Regions from separate parts of the Pseudomonas sp. LBUM1649 genome, predicted to be linked through region 2. Evidence: riboswitches for the same ligand, from Rfam matches in the RefSeq annotation. Region 2 holds a riboswitch; each other region holds the start of a gene.
The links. A riboswitch is a leader RNA that binds a small molecule or an ion and turns the genes downstream of it on or off. The one in region 2 is predicted to bind cobalamin.

Region 1 (5,286 bases), 2.2 Mb from region 2:
GCGCCAGGGCTGCATCAGGCCCACACTCGGTGCCTGATGCGCGGCTTCGAGCAGGCGCCGCAGCAACTCGGGCTCGACCGCGCCGCCAGCGAAGTGACGCATATCGCGGCGTTCGCCTATGGCGCGGTAGACCGCTGCGCGTTCGGCGTCGGAGAAGGCGTTGTCGGTCATGGCCTCTTCGCGAGCAGGCTCGCTCCCACAGTGGACCGCATTTCTTCAGGCAATTCACTTACCAATGTGGGAGCGAGCCTGCTCGCGAAGGCGTCCGAACGGTCAGGCGCAAACAGCGCGGCAATCGCCGACGGATTGGACGGAAAATAGAAGTGCACATAAGAGGCTGTCATCCGCCCCTCACGATATACCGCCTCTGCCCCTCGCCCGCCGTTAGGACTCAGACCACGGGCAATCGGCTCAAGCTCGGTACTGGTCAGCGAATGATGATAAGTGTGCCCGCGCAATGAGCCTTCCGGCAGCTCCACCGCTTGCAGAGCCAATGCAGCAAGGCGCTTCTGCATTACCGCATCGCCCTTCAACAAGCCCACCAGCTCTGCACGCGTGCCCTCGACATCGGTCAGCGAATCGAGCAAATAAAGCATGCCGCCGCATTCGGCCAGCAAGGGTTTGCCGGCGGCGTGGTGAGCGCGGATTGCAGTCAGCATCGAGGTGTTCTGCGACAGCGCCACGTGGTGCAATTCCGGGTAACCGCCCGGCAGATAGAGGCTATCAGCGTGTGGCAGCGCGGCGTCACGGATCGGCGAGAAAAACCGCAGTTCGGCCCCCATCGCCCGCAACAAATCCAGGCTCGCGCCATAGGTAAAGGCAAACGCTTCATCACGGGCCACGGCAATGCGCACGCCAGCCAGCAAGGGTTCAACAGTCACCACATCTGGCGCGGCGAATTCCACCGCCGGCGGGAGCGCGACCTCACAACTGCTGGCCAGGGCGTCGGCCGCTGCATCGAGGCGCACATCCAGGTCATTCAACTCACTGGCCTGCACCAGGCCAAGGTGGCGGCTCGGCAATTCGATCCCGATCTCCCGGGACAACGCGCCGTACCAGCGCAGGCCTTCGGTCAGGCTGCCTTCGAGCAGTTGTGCGTGGCGCAGGGTGCCCACGCGGTTGGCCAGCACGCCGGCAAACGGCAAGTCCGGCTGATAGCGCGCCAGGCCCAGGGCCAGTGCACCAAAGGTCTGGGCCATGGCGGTGCCGTCGATCACACCGAGCACCGGCACGCCGAAATGCCGCGCCAGATCAGCACTGGACGGCGTACCATCGAACAGCCCCATGACGCCTTCGATCAGGATCAGGTCGGCGTCGCTGGCAGCCTCCCACAACAGGCGGCGACTGTCCTGCTCGCCGACCATCCACATGTCCAGCTGATACACCGGCGCACCGCTGGCGCGTTCGAGGATCATCGGGTCGAGAAAATCCGGGCCGCACTTGAACACGCGAACCTTGCGTCCCTGGTTACGATGCAACCGGGCCAGCGCGGCGGTCACGGTGGTCTTGCCCTGACCGGACGCCGGCGCGGCAATCAGTACTGCCGGGCAATGAAGAGGTTGATTCACAGCTCGACGCCTTTTTGCGCTTTGATACCGGCCTGGAAGGCGTGCTTGATCATGCCCATTTCGGTGACGGTGTCAGCCAGCTCGACCATCTCCGGCTTGGCGCCGCGACCGGTGACCACCACGTGCTGCATGGGCGGGCGCGCCTGCAAATCGCTGAGCACCTGATCGAGATCGAGGTAGCCGTGCTTGAGGGCGATGTTCAGTTCGTCCAGCACCACCAGGCCGATCGATGGATCGCGCAGCAGTTGCTGCGACACCGCCCAGGCCGCTTCGGCAGCCGCGATGTCGCGCTGGCGATCCTGGGTCTCCCAGGTGAAGCCCTCGCCCATCACATGAAAACGCACCTGCTCGGGGACGCGTCGGAAGAACAACTCTTCGCCGGTGCTGTTGCGCCCCTTGATGAACTGCACCACTCCGCACTGCATGCCATGCCCCATGGCGCGCGCGAGCATGCCGAACGCCGAGCTGCTCTTGCCTTTGCCGTTGCCGGTGAGCACCAGCAGCAGTCCGCATTCGTTCGGGGAATTGGCGATGCGTTCGTCGATCACGGCCTTTTTGCGCAGCATGCGCGCCAGATGACGTTCGTCACGATCAGGGGTATCAGACATGGGGAGCTCTCCGTTGAGGCAGGATTAACGGCGGGCAGGCACAAGAATAGATGGCAAGAAGCCTGGCATCGCCCACCGTGATGCCGCTTGGATGGATCAGGCCGGTCTCCGGGCTCATGAGCGGCGTGATGCCGGACTGCGCGCCTTCCCGCGTCACAGATCGACGCAGTGGCTTCAGACGCAGTTTTCACTCATTTACCGTTGCGGGGGCAGCGCCGGGATCGCAGGGCTTCATCGACTGAAGCGCTCACTCACCGGCTTCCCTGTTTCACTCTGTCGACCCAAGTCACAGAGCACCTGAAACAAGCGGCGAAGGTTAGAGGGTTGGGGGTGGAGCGTCAATTGAAGACGCGGTACCGGAACGAATAACTACCACCCATCCATAAAATGACGTCAATCTTGTGTCACACTCACAGCGGCGATATCAAATAGCCACAACCCCACAATACAAGAACAAGGGTGAGTCCCATGCAAGGCATGATCATCAGCAATCCGAAGCTGGAATTCCTGCGTCGGGTACTGGAACGCTGGTTCGTCTGTATCGACCGCTATAACGCCGTGCGCGGCGACAGCGAGACACCCTACTGGCTCGACGAAAAAGCCAACCTCGGCCTGCTTTCCGCCGCCGCATGGATGGCCGAGATGATCACGCTGCAACAATCGCCCACGCGCAAACAGACCGAAGAAGGCGAACGCAACGGCCGCGCCGATCTGTTTATCGCCACGACCGAAGCACGCGCCTGGCTGCAGACCACCCAACGCTGGCCACGGGTCAACAGCCTGAACCTGACCCAGGCCCTGCAAGACATCACCAGCGACGCGAAAAAAATCAGCTACGCCAGCGACCTGAAAATCGGCTGCCTGTTCGTCGCACCGCACAAGAGCCAACAAGGGACCACCCCCGAAGAACTCCAGGACATGGTCGATGACCTGCAAAAGGAGCACTGCTGCGCCGTGGCCTGGTATTTCCCTTATGCCTACCGCAAACTGCGCAATGAAGCCGGCCACTATCACCCCGGTATCGCCGTGCTGCTCAAGGAAGCTCGCGGCTAGGGTTGAACCATCGGGCTGTCACGCTTCTCTATGATTTAAGTCACTTCATTCATAGGGAATGTCAGCAATGCGCACGTCTCAGCTGGTTTTCGTCATCGCGTTAGCGGGAGGGCTCGCCGCCTGTGGCGAAACCGCCCGCTTGCAAGTCAACGACGGCACCGGGCCGTCCCCCAAGCTCCCGGAACCGAACAAGACACTGTTCCCGACGATGAACATCGCCCCGGCCATCGGCTGGGCGGACGGCGCAAAACCCGTCGCGGCCAGCGGCACTCAGGTCGGCGCATTTGCCGAGAACCTCGATCATCCGCGCTGGCTATACGTGCTGCCCAATGGCGACGTGCTGGTCGCCGAAACCAATGCCCCGCCCAAACCCGATGACAACAAAGGCATCAAGGGCTGGATCACCAAGAAAGTCATGGGGCGCGCCGGTGCCGCCGTGCCGAGCCCGAACCGCATCACACTGCTGCGCGACACCAACCACGATGGCATCGCCGAAACCCGCACGGTATTCCTGGAAAACCTCAACTCGCCCTTTGGCATGACCCTGGTCGGCAGTGACCTGTACGTTGCCGACACCGACCGGCTGTTGCGCTTCCACTATGAAAACGGTGACACGGCAATCAAGTCACAACCGATCAAAGTCGTCGACCTGCCGGGGGGCACCCTGAATCACCACTGGACCAAAAACGTCATCGCCAGCAAGGACGGCAGCAAGCTGTACGTCACGGTGGGCTCCAACAGTAACGTCGGCGAAAACGGCATGGACCAGGAGCAAGGGCGCGCGGCGATCTGGGAAGTGGATCGCGCTACCGGTAACCACCGGATCTTCGCTTCAGGCCTGCGCAACCCCAACGGCATGGCCTGGGAGCCACAAAGCGGGGCGCTGTGGACGGCCGTCAACGAGCGAGACGAAATCGGCAGCGACCTCGTGCCGGACTACATCACCTCGGTCAAAGATGGCGGCTTCTATGGCTGGCCATTCAGCTATTACGGCCAGCACATCGACATTCGGGTCGAACCGCAAAACCCCGACCTGGTGGCCAAGGCGATTGCCCCGGACTACGCGGTGGGCCCCCACACCGCCTCACTGGGCCTGACATTCGCCGAAGGCAACAGGTTGCCGGCGCAGTTCAAGGAAGGCGCATTCATCGGCCAACATGGCTCATGGAACCGCAAGCCGCACAGCGGTTACAAAGTGATTTTCGTGCCCTTTAGCAGCGGCAAACCGAGCGGGCAACCGGTGGATGTGCTCACCGGATTCCTCAATGACGAGGAAAAAGCCATGGGCCGGCCGGTGGGTGTGGTGATCGATCAGCAAGGGGATTTGCTGGTGGCCGATGATGTGGGGAACAAGGTGTGGCGGGTGTCGGCGGTTAAATATTGACAACACACCTGTGGGAGCGAGCCTGCTCGCGAAAAGGGCGTGTCAGCCGACATTAATGTGACTGACCCACCGCATTCGCGAGCAGGCTCGCTCCCACAAGGGATTAGCGTTTACGGCAGAGCGTAAGCCCATCCCCCAACGGCAACAGCGACAAATCCACCCGCGCGTCATCCTTCAGGGCAAGATTGAGCGCCTGGATCGCACGGGTATCGGCGCTCTCGGGATTGTCCTCAAGCACCCGACCACTCCACAGCGTGTTATCGAATACCGCCAGGCCACCGGTACGCAACAGGCGTAGTGCGTGTTCCAGGTAGGCCGGGTAATTGGCCTTGTCAGCATCAATGAACACCAGATCGAACTGGCCTGAGTCGTCCAGCCTGCCGAGGGTTTCCAGCGCCGGTGCCAAACGCAGATCGATTCGCCCCGACAGGCCGGCCTCCTGCCAATAGCGGCGCGCGATGGCGTTGTAGTCCCCGGGAATGTCACAGCAGATCAGCGAGCCGTCATCCGGCAATGCCGCTGCCATGCACAGGGCGCTGTAACCGGTGAAGGTGCCGACTTCCAGCACACGTCGGGCACCGGTGAGTTTTACCAGCAAGGCGAGAAACTGCCCCTGCTCCGGTGCCACCTGCCAGCGCGCCATGGGCAGCGCCTGGGTTTCGTCGCGCAAGCG
Region 2 (5,286 bases):
CGCGCTGGGGCTGAAAAGCTTCACCGCGTACATCGACCATTTCAGCGAAGCTTTCCTGGACGATGCCGTTGTCGACTACGCCACCGACCGCATGGGCGGCCAGCTAACCATCAAGGCGCCTAACGCCAAAGTGCCGATGGTCAATGCCGATAGTCCGGTGAACGAGCGTATCAATTACTATCTGCAAACCGAGATCAACCCGGGGCTGGCCAGCCACGGCGGCCAGGTCAGCCTGATCGACGTGGTCGAAGACGGCATCGCCGTCCTGCAGTTCGGTGGCGGTTGCCAGGGCTGCGGCCAGGCCGACGTGACCCTGAAGGAAGGCATCGAGCGCACCTTGCTCGAGCGTATTCCCGAGCTCAAGGGTGTGCGTGACGTGACTGATCACACGCAGAAAGAAAACGCCTACTACTAAGGTGTTCGCTGCGGCACAAAAAACGGCGCCCCGTGAGCGCCGTTTTTTTATGGGCGATGGACAACCTGTGGCGAGGGGATTTAGCGAAACGTCGCACCGCCCCGTTCGACGGCGAAGCCGTCGCTATACGAGCTTGCGGGGTACGCCTGAAGAATGGAGGGGGCCGCTTCGCGACCCAACGGGGATAAATCCCCTCGCCACAGGGTGTGCTTGGTTCAGGGCCTATACAGATGCGCATGCCCCGCACGATACAGCGACGACTCGCTGAACTGCTCACTGCCCAACACCCGACCCACCAGAATCAACGCCGTCCGCCGAAACCCCTTGGCTTCAACCTTTGCCGCAACGTCCGCCAATGTCCCCACCACCCAGTCCTGATCCGGCCAGGTCGCCCGGTGAATCACTGCAATCGGGCAGTCCGCGCCGTAATGCGGCAGCAATTGGGCGAGGATTTTCTGCAGATGCTTGACCCCCAAATGGATCGCCATGGTCGCCCCGTGCTGCGCCAGGCTGCCCAGTTCTTCGCCCGCGGGCATCGCGGTCTTGTCGGCGTAGCGAGTCAGGATCACGCTCTGCGATACGTCCGGCAAGGTCAGTTCCGCGCCCAACAGAGCCGCGCAGGCGGCCGTCGCGGTGACGCCGGGAATGATTTCAAAAGGAATATCGAGCTCACGCAGATGGCGAATCTGCTCGCCTATGGCGCCATACAGGCTCGGGTCTCCGGAATGCACGCGAGCCACGTCCTGACCCTTGGCATGGGCCGTCTTGATCAGTTCGATGATCTGTTCCAGGTGCAGTTCGGCGCTGTTGACCACCTGTTCGGCGCGGTGTCCTTCCAGCACGGCGGCGGGCACCAGCGATCCGGCATAGATGATCACCGGGCAGCCGCGAATCAGCCGCTGGCCTTTGACGGTGATCAGTTCGGGGTCGCCGGGACCTGCGCCAATGAAGTAGACGGTCATCAAAGGTTCCTGTTGAAAATGGGGGCTGGGCAAGGCTTCAGATGAAGATTGCTCATGATCGAATGCGCGGATTATCGAGGATTTTACGCGGCGCCAGCCAATGCGAGAGTGGCCTGGGCATATTTTTGTCGCGGGATCAGCAATTTCGCCGGTGACTGGGTCAGCTGTTCGGCTAATGCCAGAGCGGCACTTTCCGCCACGCCGTAACAGCCGGTACGCTCGAACGCGATCTGCGAATGGTGGCTGAGGTGCGGTTGATAGGCGGCCAATTGTTCGCTGCTGAAGTACAGCATCTGTAACCCAAGCTGTTCGGCCAGTTCGATCAGGGCCGGTTCGTCGCGCTTCAAATCGATGCTGGCCAGGGCCTTGATCTGATGCAGTTCGATCTGGTGCGCCTGCAGTGCCTGGTCGAGCAGTGCCCGCAACGTGCTGACGGGGCAGCCGCGCTGGCAGCCCAGGCCGACCACCAGGGTCGGCGCTGTGCTGAGGTCAGTCATGCGTGGTACTGGCCATCGCTTTTGCGGCGGAACAACCAGGCGCTGATCAGGCCCAGGGCCAGCCAGAACGCGACGTTGGTCAGCTGCGAAGCGATTTTGAACTGCGCCTCCAGGGCTTGCGGGGCGAGCATCGAGTGCACTTGCGGTTGCGGTGCGCCAATCACATGCGGAACGGCAAGGATCGCCACGCCGAGGATCTTCATCAGCCAGTGACGGCTGAACACGATCAGGGCGATGCCGACTGCGGTGGAGGCGGCGGTGCCGATCCACCAAATCTGCCGTTGCGCCAGATCGGCAGCCGCCGTGCCTGGCAGTTCAGGCGGCAGGCCAATGGTCGGCGCCAGCACGAAAGTCGCATAACCGGCCAGGCCCCAGAGCAGGCCCTGGGAGGTTTTGGTCGGCGCGCACAGGGTATAGAGACCGGCGAGCATCAGGGCGAAACCGACCGCCACCACCAGGTTACCGCCAGTGGTCGACAGCACGCGCTGCCAGCCGTCTTCCGGCTCCCAGGCTTGGGCGTCGTGGGTGTGGGCAGCGACGCCCGCGGCGTGTTCGTGGACTTCAACGGCGGCCGGCTCGGATTTTTCGTAGGTCTCGGCCTGCAAAATCAGCGGGGCGACCCAGAAACTTTGCAGCAAGGTCAGCAGCAGGGCGGCCAGCAGCCCGGTGAAACCTGCGGTTTGCGCAATACGCTTGATCATGTCGGCAGGTCTCAATGGCACGGGAACGCGGAACTGTGGCGCGTATCGTGAGCAGCGTTGTGAACGGCTTCGATGTGCGAGAAGCCGGCGAAATACACAAGGCTAGCGCCGAGGATCGACGCACAAACGGCGGCGATCAGGCGTTGGGACAGGGTAGTGGTGCTGCTGGCGGTACTGCTGTGGCCGGTGCTGCTGATAATCGACATGGCGCTTCCCTCTGTTCTGTCAGCGGGGAATATGAGCGCAAGCAGAGCCCCGCACGACCGAGCGCGCAGAAGTCCGAACAGCGCCCGCCCACCGCGGGTTTGTTGATTTGAGTGATCGTGTTGGTCACTTTGTGTTGCGGGCCGGTCTCCGGGCTCACGAGGGGCGCAGGCGTTAGCCTAAACCTTCCAGCGTCACCTTCCCATGCCGCATTGGCACAGTGGATCTGACGCTTCGCTCGTTTACCGTTGCGGGGGCAGCACCGGACTGACATGGCTTGAAGTAAAGCACATGATTCACCGGTTTCCCGTTTCACCCTGTGAAGGGCACCCGTAACAAGATGCGTAGGAGAGCATGGGCGAGGGGCGGGCGTCAATTGGAAGGGTTCTCATCTTTGTGGCGAGGGGACCTGTGGCGAGGGGATTTATCCCCGTTGGGCTGCGAAGCGGCCCCCTGCATTTTTCTGTCATACCCCACAAGCAGGTTTTGCGACGGCTTCGCCGCCGAACGGGGCGGTGCGACGTTTCGCTAAATCCCCTCGCCACAGGTAGCGCTCCTGCCCACAGGTTCTCTGATCGGACATTGACCCGCCCCAATACCATGCGTAGCCTTGCGCTTTCGAGGTTCTTCGGCGTTTGTCGAAGCTAAGAAGGGAACGCGGTCAATGCCGCGGCTGCCCCCGCAACTGTGAACGGTTCAGTTTCTGCCATGCCACTGCATGCGCCAGCCATGGTGCGAGCGGGAAGGCGCAGCAACCGCCAGTCCAACGACTGGCCAGCCGTCAGCCAGGAGACCTGCCTCGATACAGATTCTCACAACAACCGGGCGGGGTGATCCGGTGGCGAACGCTTCCGGCGCGTTTGTGCGTAGCCGGTTCTCGTCCCGTATGCCCGCCACCTTGCCAAAGGGCATCCGATGAAAACACTGGCCAAACTCCCCGTCACCATCGTCACCGGCTTCCTCGGCTCGGGCAAAACCACCCTGCTGCGGCACATGCTCGACAACGCCCAGGGCCGCCGCATCGCGGTGATCGTCAACGAGTTCGGCGAGCTGGGCATTGACGGCGAAATCCTCAAGCAGTGCTCCATCGGTTGCACCGAAGAAGAAGCCAATGGCCGTGTCTACGAACTGGCCAACGGCTGCCTGTGCTGCACCGTACAAGAAGAGTTCTTCCCGGTGATGCGCGAACTGGTGGCCCGTCGCGGCGACCTCGACCATATCCTGATCGAAACGTCCGGCCTCGCCCTGCCTAAACCTCTGGTCCAGGCCTTCCAGTGGCCGGAAATCCGCAGCGCCTGCACCGTTGATGCGGTGATTACCGTGGTCGATAGCCCGGCCGTGGCGGCTGGCACCTTCGCCGCGTTCCCGGACCAGGTCGACGCCCAGCGCAAACTTGACCCGAACCTGGACCACGAATCGCCGCTGCACGAGCTGTTCGCCGACCAGCTGTCCAGCGCCGACCTGGTGATCCTCAACAAGGCCGACCTGATCAGCCCTGAAGACCTGGCCCGTGTGCGCCTGGAAGTCGCCGAGGAATTGCCGCCAGCGGTGAAAGTCATCGAAGCCTGCAGCGGCCGCCTGCCGCTGGACGTGCTGATCGGCCTTGGCGCCGGTTCCGAAGAACACATCGACAGCCGCCACAGCCATCACGATCATCACCATGACGGCGACGCTGATGTTGAGGGGGAGCATGATGACCACGATCACGATGCCTTCGATTCGATCTCCATCGAACTGCCGGCATCCGACGAAAGTCTGCTGATGGACGCGCTGACCCAACTGGTGGTTCAGCACGGCATCCTGCGCGTCAAAGGCTTTGCCGCGGTCCCGAACAAACCGATGCGCCTGCTGATCCAGGGCGTGGGCACCCGTTTCGACAAGCATTTCGACCGTCAGTGGGGCGCCGAAGAAGCGCGCACCACCCGTCTGGTGTTGATTGGCCAGGCACTGGACGCTGCAATGCTCGAAGCGCAATTGCGCGCCGCGCTCAGCGTGTAACCCATGCACCTGCTCAGGACCCAGCCCGGCGGATTCGTGTCGGATGACAACATTGTCGACCTTGGACAAACCCCCGCCGAACTGGTGATCCTGTGCAGCGGCGACTCCAGCCTGGCCCTGCTCGCCGAAGCGGCGCAGCAGTTACCCGACGACTACCCGAGCGTGCGCCTGGCCAACCCGATGCAGGTGCAGAATCATGCTTCAGTCGATCTGTATGTCGACGAAGTACTGCGTCACGCCAAAGTCATTCTGATTTCGCTGCACGGCGGCATTGCCTATTGGCGTTACGGCGTCGAGCGGCTGGTGGAGTTGTCGCAGCGTGGTGTGCAGCTGATTCTGGTGCCGGGCGATGATCGCCCGGACCCGGATCTCAGTGACCTGAGCACCGTGGGCGTTGAGGATCGCGACCGGCTTTGGCAATTTCTGCGACAGGGCGGCATGGGCAATGCCCTCGACTTTTTCCGCTGCCTGGCCAATCGCTGGCTGGATCGCGACTACACCTGGGCCGA
Region 3 (5,286 bases), 1.0 Mb from region 2:
TCGAACGCCAGGTCGCTCAGTTTGCGCTCCTTTACATGATAAAAAAACTCATTGGGCGAGCAGCCCAGGTTAACTAACTAGCCCACAAACCAACATTATATGTTACGTTATATCAACACATTGGCTGTCGGTTGTTTACCGGCAGAGTGATCCACCCCCTGCCTGCGACTTTCGATGACAAACCTTGTTCAGATCCCGCCCATCACCAGCCTAAGCCAGCGCCTGATGTCCATCGATGCCCTCAGGGGCTTGGTGATCATATTCATGCTGCTGGATCACGTGCGCGAGACGTTTTTTCTGCACCGCCAGGTCGCCGACCCGATGCTCATCGACAGCACTGAGCCGACGTTGTTTTTCAGCCGGACGCTCGCCCATTTATGTGCGCCGGTGTTCGTGCTTCTCACTGGACTGTCCGCTTACCTGTACGGCGAAAAGCACCAGGGCAAGAACGATGTATCGATGTTCCTGTTCAAGCGTGGCCTGTTCCTGGTTGTGCTGGAGTTCACCCTGGTGAATTTCGCCTGGACCTTCCAGTTCCCCCCCACTGTGATTTACCTGCAGGTGATCTGGGCGATTGGTGTCAGCATGATTGCCCTCGCTGCACTGGCCTGGCTACCTCGGCCAATCCTGTGTGTCCTGGGTCTTGTCATCGTCGGCGGGCACAACCTGCTCGATCCCCTGCACTTCCCGGCCGGATCGGCGCTGCACCTGCCTTGGGCCATTTTGCATGATCGCGGCTGGATCGATTTCTCCGACAACTTGCGCCTGCGCAGTTCCTACCCCGTGCTGCCGTGGATCGGCGTCATCGCCCTGGGTTACTGCATCGGCCCCTGGTTCGCACGCTCAACCTCGGCCGCCGTGCGTCAGCGCTATCTGTTGCTGGCTGGGGCCAGCGCATTGATCGGCTTCATCACCCTGCGCCTGGTCAACGGTTATGGCGAGGCACATTGGGTGGTTTATGAAAACACCACACACACCCTCATGAGTTTTTTCAACATCACCAAATACCCACCTTCCCTGCTGTTCCTGTGTCTGACGCTAGGCGTGGGGCTGTTGCTGCTGCTTGGCTTTGAGCGGGCCCGGCAACACAAGTGGATCAGCACCCTGGCGGTATTTGGTGCGGCACCGATGTTCTTCTACTTGCTCCATCTTTATGTGCTGAAAATGCTGTATCTGCTCAGCGTGGCGTTGTTCGGTCTGAATCAGGGCGACTACTTCGGCTTCGACGGCATGTGGGCCGTGTGGCTGACGGCCGTGCTCCTGGCTGCATCGCTGTATCTGCCGGTGCGCTGGTTCGCCGCACTGAAGGCGCGTCGTCGCGATATCGGCTGGCTCAAATACTTCTGATCGGGACTTCTTATCGGGGCTTCTGATCAAGAGATGGGTTCGCCTCGGGCGGCATGATCGACTACCATGCCGCCGCCGGTTCCCAAATGGGATTAATAGGGAATCCGTGATGCTGCCAACGCATCAAACGGAACTGCCCCCGCAACTGTAGGTGCCGAGCCTGCTCCTGAACTGCCACTGGGATCGATTCCCGGGAAGGCTGGAGCACGCCATGACGCATCAGTCAGGAGACCTGCCGGCCAAGCAACAAATCACTAACCGGCGGGGTGTCCGGGAAGGACATCCTTGCGCGCGCGTCACTCAGGTGATCGGGCCTTGCACTGCTTTTTCGGCAGCGCTCGATGATGTGTTTTCCAGACCTTGCACCCTTGCTGCGTGTACGGTTCAAATGGAGATTGCATCATGCTGTTGCCGCGCTTTTTCGCCCTCGTCACAGGCCTGGGTGTTTCTTCCCTCGCCTATGCCTCCCCCACTCATTACCCGCTGACGATTGAGAACTGCGGCAGCACACTGACGTTCGCGCAGGCCCCCGCCCAGGCTGTGACGATCGGCCAGGCCGGCACCGAAATGCTCTTTGCCTTGGGACTCGGTGACAAACTGGTCGGTACTTCGCTGTGGTTCAATGATGTACTGGGTCAGTACAAGGCGCAAAACGACAAGACCGAACGCCTGGCCGATAACGAGCCGAGTTTCGAGTCGGTGATCGGCAAACGCCCGGAACTGGTCGCCGTCGAGCTGGAATGGATGGTCGGCCCGCAAGGCGCAGTCGCTACCCGCGAGCAGTTTCACGAACTGCAGATTCCGACCTATCTCATGCCCTCGGACTGCGAGTCTAAGGACAACCTGGTGGGTGCCGATGGCACCCGCCTGCAGCCGTTTCGTATTGAAAGCATCTACAAAAGCATCACCCAGCTGGCTGAGGTTTTTGATGTCCAGGCGCGTGCACAGCAGCTGAACGCGCAACTGCAGGCCAGCTTGGCCAAGTCCATTGCCTCTGTGCAAGACAAAGACCTTACGCACACCAGCGCGCTGGTCTGGTTTTCCAGTGCCAGTCTGGATATCGATCCCTATGTCGCCGGGCACAAGGGCATTCCCGACTTCATGCTGGGCACCTTGGGCGTGCGCAATGTGGTGCAGTCCGACGAAGAGTGGCCAACCGTTGGCTGGGAAACCATCGCCAAGGCCAACCCGACGTTTCTGGTCATCGCCCGCATGGATCGCCGTCGTTTCCCGGCCGATGACTATCAAAAAAAGCTGGAATTCCTGCGTAGCGATCCCGTGACCCGCAACATGGACGCCGTGAAAAACAACCGCATCATTATCCTCGACGCCATGGCCATGCAGGCCAGCGTGAGAATGTTCGACGGTCTCGAATCGCTGGCAACGGCCATCAACAGCTACGACCTGCCAAAATGACCGCGACGCTGATTCGCACTCTGCTGGCACTGGTGATACTGCTTCTGGCCGTGATTGCCGGTGTGGCCATCGGTGAAACCCGCATCGAGCCCAGTGTGGTGTTCCAGGTGCTGGCCAACAAACTGTGGACGGCCGGTTACGCCCTCGATCCCATCGACGAGGGCATCGTCTGGAACTACCGCCTGACTCGCGCGCTGGTGGCGGCGGCTTGCGGGGCGGGCCTGGCGACCTGCGGGGTGATCCTGCAATCGCTGCTGCGTAACCCGTTGGCCGATCCTTACCTGCTCGGCATTTCCGCGGGGGCCTCGACGGGGGCGGTGCTGGTGGCGTTGCTGGGCTTGGGTGCCGGGGCGATTTCGATGTCGGTCGGGGCGTTTTCCGGTGCCGTCGCTGCCTTCGCCGTCGTTGTGTTGCTGGGCCGTGCCAGTGGTTCGCCTGGCAGTACCGGGCAGATCATCCTGGCGGGGATTGCCGGCTCGCAACTGTTCAATGCGCTCACGGCGTTCTTGATCACCAAGTCGGCCAGTTCCGAACAGGCTCGCGGCATCATGTTCTGGTTGCTGGGCAATCTCAGTGGCGTGCGCTGGCCCTCCGTGTGGCTGGCCGTACCGATTGCGATAGCCGGTCTCGCGGTTTGCCTGTGGCACCGGCGTGCGCTGGATGCCTTCACCTTTGGCGCCGACTCCGCGGCCTCGCTCGGCATTGCGGTACGTCCTGTGCAATTTCTGTTGATCAGTTGTGCCGCCTTGGTGACGGCGGTGATGGTGTCGATTGTCGGCTCCATCGGTTTTGTTGGACTGGTCATACCCCACGCCGCAAGGCTGTTGCTGGGCACTCGGCATACGCGCCTGCTGCCGGCCAGCGCGCTGGGCGGTGCGGTGTTTCTGATTGCCGCCGATGTTCTGTCCCGGACGCTGATCAAGGGCCAGGTGATTCCGGTTGGCGTGATCACTGCATTGGTCGGCGCGCCAGTGTTCGCGCTGATCCTGGTCGGTCGGAGGAATGCCCGATGAATGCTGCTGCGCCTGTTATCGACGAACCCGTATTGAGTTGTTCCGGCATCGGATTCTCTATCCGCGATGTTGAATTACTGCACGAGATCCACTTGGACATTCGTCGTGGCGAAACCCTGGGTCTTATCGGGCCCAACGGTTCGGGAAAATCCACGCTGCTCAAACTGCTGGCCGGCGTGCGTCTCCCCAGCCGGGGAGCCATCCATCTCACCGGCCAAAGCCTCAAGGCACTGTCGCGGCGAACCATCGCACAAACCCTGGCGGTGGTTGAACAGCAAGCCGACACACTGGATGCGATCCGTGTGTTCGATGCCGTGGCCCTGGGCCGAACGCCGTGGCTGTCGGCCTTGAGTCCATGGTCGAAGGCGGACGATGACATCGTCCATCAAGCCCTGCACGACGTGGATGCGACGCACCTGAGCAGGCGCACCTGGCGTAGCCTCTCTGGTGGCGAGCGTCAGCGTGTGCATATCGCGCGTTCCCTGGCCCAGCGCCCGCAGATCCTGCTGCTGGACGAACCGACCAATCACCTGGATATCCAGCACCAGCTGGCGATTCTGCACGTGGTTCACGCATTGCCCGTGACCACCGTGATTGCTTTGCACGATCTCAACCAGGCACTCACCTGTGATCGTTTGGCTGTGCTGGAAAAGGGACGCCTGGTGGCCCTTGGCAAGCCGCTCGAGGTGTTGACCCCACAACGCCTTCTGGACACCTTCGGTGTCCACGCGCACTACCTCATTGACCCCTTTGACGGCGCGCACATCCTGCGCTTGCGTTCATCCTGATTCGTTTGTGGACACCCCGAAAATGCCTACCCGATCCGCCATTCTTCTCGCCCTGGCAAGTCCACTCGCACTCGCTGATTCGGCTCAATCGAAAGCCAATGGATTTATCCAGGACAGCGCCTGGAGCGTGCTCAATCGCACTGTCTACGACCATCGCGAGTACCGCAATGGCGCCCGCAACAACGCAGCGCGCAATGCCTACAAACCGCGTGACGAGCGTAATGACTACGCCGAAGAATGGGCCTACGGGCTAATGGGTACGGTGCAATCAGGCTTCACCCAGGGCCTGATCGGGGTAGGTATGGATGCCCATGCCTATCTCGGCACACAACTGGACAGCGGCGGTGGCCGCGCAGGGAAAGCGCGATTGCTTGGGCTCGACAACCAGGGACATCCCAAGGACGCGTTCAGCCGCGGCGGTGCGGCAGTCAAACTCCGCCTGTCATCGACCGTGCTGAGCTATGGCGAGCAGCGCGTGAAAACGCCGGTATTCAGTTCGTCCGATAGCCGCCTGCTCCCGGAGACCGCCACCGGCGTATTTCTCTCCAGCAAAGAGTTCGAGGCACTGAAGCTGGTCGCAGGACATTTCACCGAAAGTACCGATCGAAATGCCAGCAGTCATGACCAGGGCTTTGTGGTCAACTACTCCAACGCCGTTAAAGGCAATGCCTTCGATCTCGCGGGCATGGTCTTTACACCGGAAAAAAACCTGAACGTCAGCA

Region 1: linked by a shared signal. The riboswitch ahead of cobO (cob(I)yrinic acid a,c-diamide adenosyltransferase) and the one ahead of ACA058_RS18195 (CbtB domain-containing protein) in region 2 are both predicted to bind cobalamin.
Region 3: linked by a shared signal. The riboswitch ahead of ACA058_RS13520 (ABC transporter substrate-binding protein) and the one ahead of ACA058_RS18195 (CbtB domain-containing protein) in region 2 are both predicted to bind cobalamin.

What each region holds. Positions count from the first base shown of each region.
Region 1 is NZ_CP166807.1:1,767,070-1,772,355, reverse strand. It holds gene bluB (5,6-dimethylbenzimidazole synthase) at 1-171, opposite strand, end outside; gene ACA058_RS08200 (cobyrinic acid a,c-diamide synthase CobB) at 168-1,568, opposite strand; gene cobO (cob(I)yrinic acid a,c-diamide adenosyltransferase) at 1,565-2,176, opposite strand; cobalamin riboswitch at 2,259-2,492, opposite strand; gene ACA058_RS08190 (hypothetical protein) at 2,645-3,229, shown strand; gene ACA058_RS08185 (PQQ-dependent sugar dehydrogenase) at 3,297-4,613, shown strand; gene ACA058_RS08180 (O-methyltransferase) at 4,717-5,286, opposite strand, start outside.
Region 2 is NZ_CP166807.1:3,922,077-3,927,362, reverse strand. It holds gene nfuA (Fe-S biogenesis protein NfuA) at 1-415, shown strand, start outside; gene cobM (precorrin-4 C(11)-methyltransferase) at 631-1,377, opposite strand; gene ACA058_RS18205 (cobalamin biosynthesis protein) at 1,461-1,874, opposite strand; gene ACA058_RS18200 (CbtA family protein) at 1,871-2,575, opposite strand; gene ACA058_RS18195 (CbtB domain-containing protein) at 2,587-2,781, opposite strand; cobalamin riboswitch at 2,904-3,128, opposite strand; cobalamin riboswitch at 3,384-3,595, shown strand; gene cobW (cobalamin biosynthesis protein CobW) at 3,695-4,777, shown strand; gene cobN (cobaltochelatase subunit CobN) at 4,781-5,286, shown strand, end outside.
Region 3 is NZ_CP166807.1:2,878,461-2,883,746, reverse strand. It holds gene ACA058_RS13525 (acetyltransferase domain-containing protein) at 175-1,347, shown strand; cobalamin riboswitch at 1,407-1,601, shown strand; gene ACA058_RS13520 (ABC transporter substrate-binding protein) at 1,750-2,763, shown strand; gene ACA058_RS13515 (FecCD family ABC transporter permease) at 2,760-3,776, shown strand; gene ACA058_RS13510 (ABC transporter ATP-binding protein) at 3,773-4,564, shown strand; gene ACA058_RS13505 (OprD family porin) at 4,587-5,286, shown strand, end outside.